Regions from separate parts of the Peribacillus sp. FSL E2-0159 genome, predicted to be linked through region 3. Evidence: riboswitches for the same ligand, from Rfam matches in the RefSeq annotation. Region 3 holds a riboswitch; each other region holds the start of a gene.
What was found. A riboswitch is a leader RNA that binds a small molecule or an ion and turns the genes downstream of it on or off. The one in region 3 is predicted to bind lysine.

Region 1: another riboswitch for lysine. It lies ahead of dapA (4-hydroxy-tetrahydrodipicolinate synthase); the one in region 3 lies ahead of NYE63_RS20540 (aspartate kinase).
Region 2: another riboswitch for lysine. It lies ahead of NYE63_RS26535 (amino acid permease); the one in region 3 lies ahead of NYE63_RS20540 (aspartate kinase).

The regions. Positions count from the first base shown of each region.
Region 1 covers NZ_CP152053.1:1,898,138-1,900,414, reverse strand. Annotated here, with positions in the region: gene NYE63_RS09420 (YkvA family protein) at 110-493, opposite strand; lysine riboswitch at 846-1,024, shown strand; gene dapA (4-hydroxy-tetrahydrodipicolinate synthase) at 1,160-2,056, shown strand.
Region 2 covers NZ_CP152053.1:5,407,524-5,409,800, reverse strand. Annotated here, with positions in the region: gene NYE63_RS26535 (amino acid permease) at 1-1,089, opposite strand, end outside; lysine riboswitch at 1,186-1,369, opposite strand; gene NYE63_RS26530 (LacI family DNA-binding transcriptional regulator) at 1,625-2,277, opposite strand, start outside.
Region 3 covers NZ_CP152053.1:4,204,969-4,207,245, forward strand. Annotated here, with positions in the region: gene NYE63_RS20535 (YslB family protein) at 1-16, shown strand, start outside; gene NYE63_RS20540 (aspartate kinase) at 80-1,312, opposite strand; lysine riboswitch at 1,401-1,577, opposite strand; gene uvrC (excinuclease ABC subunit UvrC) at 1,639-2,277, opposite strand, start outside.

The sequences.
Region 1 (2,277 bases), 2.3 Mb from region 3:
CGATAAAAGAGCAACTTGCTACGAATCAAATGGATAACTAAACTGCCCCGATAGCTGCATAAGAAAAAGCTGCCTTAAAGACAGCTCCGATCTTCAGCTAACGCACCCGTTAATGGAGTATGCGATAAATATTAATAATAGCCCATATTATAATTAAGCCCCAAATTAATACTATCATTGAGCCGACTATCCAATTCTTCGGCTTACCGTTTTTCATCATTTCTTCTGCCTTAACTTCACAGTCGGTTAATACAGTCTTTGGTATCATCTTTAATGCAAGCATTATCCCTATTGGAACGAGAATTACATCGTCTAAGTAGCCAAGAATGGGTATAAAATCAGGTATTAGGTCAATCGGACTGAATGCATAAGCTACAACACAAGCCGTAAATACTTTTGCATACCAAGGTACCCTTTCATCTTTACAAGCAAAGTAAAGGATAAAAATCTGTCGTTTTAAATTTCTCGCCCAAGTCTTAATTTTCTTAAACATTTTATCTCCTAAAAATAGTTAAGATTTTATTTCCATTATAACAAAATAAGATTTACAAAGGATTGTTATAACAATATCCTGCCCCTTTAGTTCCATAAGAAAAAGCTGCCTTAAAGACAGCTCCGTTCTTCAGCTAACGCACCCGTTAGTTTAAGTACAATCCTTCACAATCTTGATTTACCCGCCCCACGTAAGCTCAATAAAAAGGGCCACCCACAAAGAGAAGAGCTTCTAGCCTTTTCCATCGATTATCCATGTATTTTTAATAAAACTTCAAAATTGGACTTGCATTAGAAAGGATTCCCTGTTATATTACAGTCAATTAAATATTTTCTTACTTCATACTTTTTGAAGTGAGGATAGAGGAGCAAAGACCATTAGTACACATTTTGAGGAGAATGAGATCCTATGACTATTGTGGAAAGGGGGATTTGCCGAAGCGGAAAGAATCTCATGTTCTTGAAGCTGGTTCTGCTATTGAAAAAATACAGGACTGTCATATAGGAAACTATATGGAGGGCTATCTTACGCGCGGAAACATTTTTTTGATAAATATTGTTTCTACTGCAGCAGCGAATCCTCGTTGTTGCTTTTTTGCGTTTATTCCTGAATGGCCCTAACCACCTCTGAATTTTTAAAAAAAATTATACAAAAGGGTGTGAAGTTATGAATTTTGGCCAAGTTTTAACCGCAATGGTTACCCCGTTTAATCATAATGATGAGGTTGATTTCAATGCTACGAGAACTCTAGTAAATTATTTAATTGCTAATGGTACTGATGGATTAGTAATAGCTGGTACAACTGGGGAGTCTCCTACATTAACTGCAGAAGAGAAAGTGGATTTATTCAAAATGGTTGTAGAAGTTGTTGATGGAAGAGTTCCAGTCATAGCTGGAACTGGCTCAAATAACACGAAGGCTTCCATCAGCTTAACAAAACAAGCAGAGGCAGCAGGAGTCGACGGAATCATGCTCGTTACCCCATACTATAACAAGCCGTCTCAAGAAGGATTATTTCAGCACTTTAGTGCTATTGCCCATTCAACATCATTACCGGTAATGCTATATAATATCCCCGGACGAAGTGTTGTGAACATGTCAGTAGAGACGATTGTCAACCTCTCAAAAATCAACAATATTGTGGCAATAAAAGAAGCAAGTGGTGACTTAGATGCCATGGCACAAATCATCAGCAAAACAACTAACGATTTTACATTGTACAGCGGCGATGATGGGTTAACATTACCGGTTTTAGCCATCGGTGGAACAGGCATTGTTTCAGTAGCTTCACACATAATTGGTAATGAAATGCAAGAAATGATCAATAGCTTTAAAAATGGCGATGTCCAAGGTGCTGCCAATGCACACCGTAACCTTCTTCCAATTATGAAAGCTTTATTTGCTGCACCAAACCCAACACCGGTAAAATCAGCATTAAATATGCGAGGGATAAATGTTGGAGGTGTCCGCTTACCATTGGTCCCTTTAAACCAAGAAGAAAAAAGAGCACTACAAATAGCTCTAAACCCTAGTAACGTAGAAGCAATTTTGTTAAAAAAATAAACTAATGATTCATTTAGCGAGTCTTTAATACAGATTTTCTAATTAATAATCATATAAACTGGAGAAATTTTAAAAAGCAGTGCAACTCCGAAAGAAGTGCACTGCTTTCTAATCGATGCACGACTCTGGAAATAAAGCTAGTAGAAATAGCTAGAGATAATAAAGTTAAAGATATTATTGCGTCAACTGAACCAACATTAATTATATAGCCTGACCTTTAA
Region 2 (2,277 bases), 1.2 Mb from region 3:
CCCGAAAAACGAAGCTAAGAATGCAACGCAGCCAACTAAAGAAGTCACGATAAGTGCATTTACGGGTACTCCTCTTTTATCTAACTTGCCAAGGAATTTCGGTGCTTTCCCATCCCGTGCCAAGTCCCATAGCATACGGGTTGAAGCGTACATGCCAGAGTTACCGGCAGAGAGTACGGATGATAAAATGATCGCGTTCATGATGGATGCAGCAAATGCAAGGCCAGCACGTTCAAATACAAGCGTGAATGGACTTACGGCAACATCTTGACTCAATAAACGTGAATCCGTAAACGGAATGATCATTCCAATAACGAAAATTGCAAGAATATAGAACAAGAGGATGCGCCAGAAAACGGATCTGATCGCTTTTGGGATGTTTTTTTCTGGATCTTCACTTTCACCAGCAGTCACTCCAAGCAATTCCGTTCCTTGGAATGAAAAGCCGGCAGCCATGAATACGCCTAGAATCGTGAAGAACCCTCCGTTAAAGGGACCTTCGCCCATTGTGAAATTGGAAAAACCAATTGGGTCATTCCCACCCATGATTCCGAGAATGATCAGAACACCCGTGATCAAGAAAATGACGACTGTCACGACTTTGATCATGGCAAACCAGAATTCTGTTTCCCCGAAACCTTTAACTGACATGTAATTGATAAGAAACATAGTGATTAACGCAATTGCACTCCAGATAAATGAAGGGCTATCCGGGAACCAGAACTTCATAATTAAGACAACGGCTGCCAATTCGGCGGCAATGGTGATTGCCCAGTTATACCAGTAGTTCCAACCAATCGCAAAACCGAAAGACGGATCGACGAATTTGGATGCATAGACACGGAACGAACCGGCCACTGGCATGAACGCTGCCATTTCTGCAAGACTTGTCATTAAGTAATAAACCATGATGCCGATGATCGCGTATGCCACCAAGGCACCGCCGGGACCGGCTGAATGAATGGCACCGCCACTTGCTAAAAATAAACCTGTTCCAATCGTTCCACCTAATGAAATCATCATTAAATGACGCGCTTTCAGGCTCCTTTTCAGTTCAGTAGGGCTTGATGCTGATTGTGAATTTGACAATTGATGTTACACTCCTTTTTATTGGAAGGGAACGAAAAATAAAAAAACAGCAGTCGAAAAAGATCGACGGCTGTTTATAATAAACCCGTTTATCCTTCCGAAGATAGCTCCCCACGCTTTTGAAAAAACGTGACAGTGGTGTTCCTGTTCGGTAACACCGCCAGCAAGAATATACATGGAATATACCCTAACTTCGGCAACTTATCCTTTCAAACGGAGTCTATAATTTTCCAGAATCTCGTCCGTTTTACTTTTATAAGATGCAGCCTCTAACTCATCGGTAAATGAGGAAGTATTCAATTTTCTAAAATCGTTGCGCCAGCTTGTAAGTGACGTCGGACGATTGTACTCATGAAATTCATGCAATCGCTAATAGATTGCTAGCAACTGAGTAAACTTTACTATATCAAAATTATAAAATAACTTCTAGGATATCGCAATGATTATTTTGTGTGGTTATTTTTTCCTAGTTATTGAATGATGGCAGTAAGGAAGAATTCAAATGTCGATATACTAAAATAAAGGATCCTGATAACTAGACGGTCCTCCTTTTAATTAGGGAGTATTCCAGTTTTACATGTTTGACCACTTCAGGATTCTCAAATAAGTCCACTGCCATTTTCCCGATCCATTCCAGCGGTAAGGAAATGGTCGTGATGTCGAGCATTTCACTAAGGCTATCATTATTGAAGCCGAGAATGGCCACATCTTCCGGTACCCTTATACCCGATTTTTTAGCGGTAAGAATGAAGCCTGCCGCCGTGTCATCATTCGTGATGATTATGGCTTCAGGTTTATCTGACATTGAATTCCATTCCTGAAACAATTGTTCACCGTCTTTGATGTGGTAACTGCCTTCAAACAGCCATTCTTTATTGTTTATCAGTTGATGTTTACTCATGATATCGTTAAAGGCCTTTGTACGATGAGAACTATTTCTGCTCTTTTTACGGCCAAGGCTGTATCCAATTTTCTTATATCCTTTAGTAATCACGTACTCAAGGGCACAGGAGAAAGCTGCATAATGATCAATGCTGATGGATGAGAATTCAGCCTGGGCTGTATCTTCACATAAGATGATCGGTCCGTATTTTTGATAATCCAAAAAGACTTTCATTTCCGAAATCCTTGAACAAACGATAATGCCATCGAGCTGCTTCATTTGCAGCATATTCAAAGCCTGGATTT
Region 3 (2,277 bases):
CAGAGATCCAATCTAATAAGCCCTTAAAACAGACTTACCCTTTTTACCGGAAGTCTGTTTTTTATTGGACTCCTTACACTTAAGCTAGCACATTTGCATGCTGACCAAGTTTAAATGCTTCATGAAGAGATTCAACCGCCTTCACCATTTCCTTTTCATTGACGACAGTCGAAACTTTAATTTCCGATGTGCTGACCATTTTCACCTGGATGCCTGTATTGGCCATCACTTCAAACATCTCGGCAGCCACTCCTGGGTTGGATACCATACCAGAACCGACGATCGACACTTTGGCCAACCCGCTTTCCGTTTCGACTCGATCGAATCCCAATTGTTCTTTATTATTTTCCAGCACGATCAAGGCCGCTTCTGTATCTTCGCTTTTTGTGGAAAAAGATAGATTGGTCGTATCCTCGGCAGTCATGCTTTGAATGATGATGTCTACATTAATCCGGTTTTTCGCAAGTGTCGTGAAAATTGTGGATAGTGCACCAAGTGACTGGGGCAAACCATATATTGTGACCCTCGTAATACTGTCTTCAAAAGCAATGCCTCGTACAATTAAGTTTTCTTCCATAGTTGCTTCCTCCTCAATGATCGTTCCTGATTCTCTCTCCATGCTTGAACGGACTTCAAGCGGAATTTGATAATTTTTTGCATATTCGACTGCCCTTGGATGAAGGACGCCCGCCCCCAGGTTGGCAAGTTCCAGCATTTCATCGTAAGAAATGGATTGGAGTTTTCGCGCGCCTTCTATGTAGCGTGGGTCTGTTGTGAAAACACCCGTTACATCCGTATATATATCGCATCTATCCGCATTCAGCGCTGCAGCGATGGCGACCGCCGTCGTATCGGAACCACCTCGCCCTAAGGTAGTGATTTCCCCATTTACATCGTTCCCCTGGAAACCGGCTACGACCACTATTTTCTTCTCCTGAAGCTGAGCTTGGATCCTTGAAGCATCGATGTTTAAAATCCGGGCATTCCCATGAACGGATTCCGTTTGCATGCCAGCCTGCCAGCCCGTATACGAAATGGCTTCATATCCTTCTTCAATCAATGCCATCGTTAAGAGGGAAATCGTTACCTGTTCCCCAGTAGTCAATAGCATATCCATTTCCCTCTTGCTCGGGGTTCCGGAAATATCCCGGGCCATGGAAACCAATTGATCCGTTGTTTTCCCCATAGCTGAAACAACGACGACTACCTCATTTCCATTCTCCGCTTCCTCGATTACCCGATTGGCAACATTTTTGATTTTTTCTACGCTACCGACGGATGTTCCGCCGAATTTTTGAACGATTAATGCCATCCTCATGCACCCTCTCTAGTTTTTAGGCAATAAAAAAAGCAATGAGAAATATCTCATTGCTGTGGTCACATATCTAATACTGTAAACACAGTGAGATAGCTCTCCAGGGTATAAACCCTGACAATCCGCCATTTATTAAATGTCGGACCAGGAGAACAAGGTATGAGTCTTGTCTTCCTTCGGCGTTATCCCCTTTCAAAACCTTTCATGGAAGCTCATACTTCTCCAGGTTTTTACTCTTGAATTCCGCACCTCTATCAGCACTTTTAAGTTGTCTAGTTAAAAATTCTTTTTAATCATAGCATAGAGATTTATCGGTAGCAAGATTATTCTTGTAATTTTCTAACGATTCCCTCGGCTACCCCTTTTGGCATGCCAGCTTCCATGATCTCCTCGGCTGTTGCCTCTTTGATTTTCTTCAATGATCCAAAATGCCTTAATAATTGCTTCCTTCGTTTTTCCCCGACTCCTGGAATATCATCAAGCTGTGAGTGAACCGCATTTTTCCCGCGCAGCTGGCGATGAAACGTTATCGCGAACCGATGCACTTCATCCTGAATTCTTTGCAATAGGTAAAATTCCTGGCTCCGTGAATCAAGAGGTACGAGTTCAAGAGGATTTCCGATCATCAATTGCGATGTCCTATGCTTTTCATCCTTAATGAGGCCTGAAAGTGGTATATCAAGGCCCAATTCATTTTCCAGAATATCCCGAACGGCTTCCACATGTCCCTTTCCGCCATCAATGATGATTAAGTCCGGAAGCGGCAGTCCTTCTTTCAATACTCGGGAATACCTTCTTCTGACCACTTCACGCATCGATTCATAATCATCAGGCCCCTGGACAGTCTTGATCTTATATTTGCGGTACTCCCTTTTTTCCGGCTTCCCATCAATGAACACGACTAAAGCGGAAACAGGGTCACTTCCCTGGATATTGGAGTTATCGAAAGCTTCAATTCGATG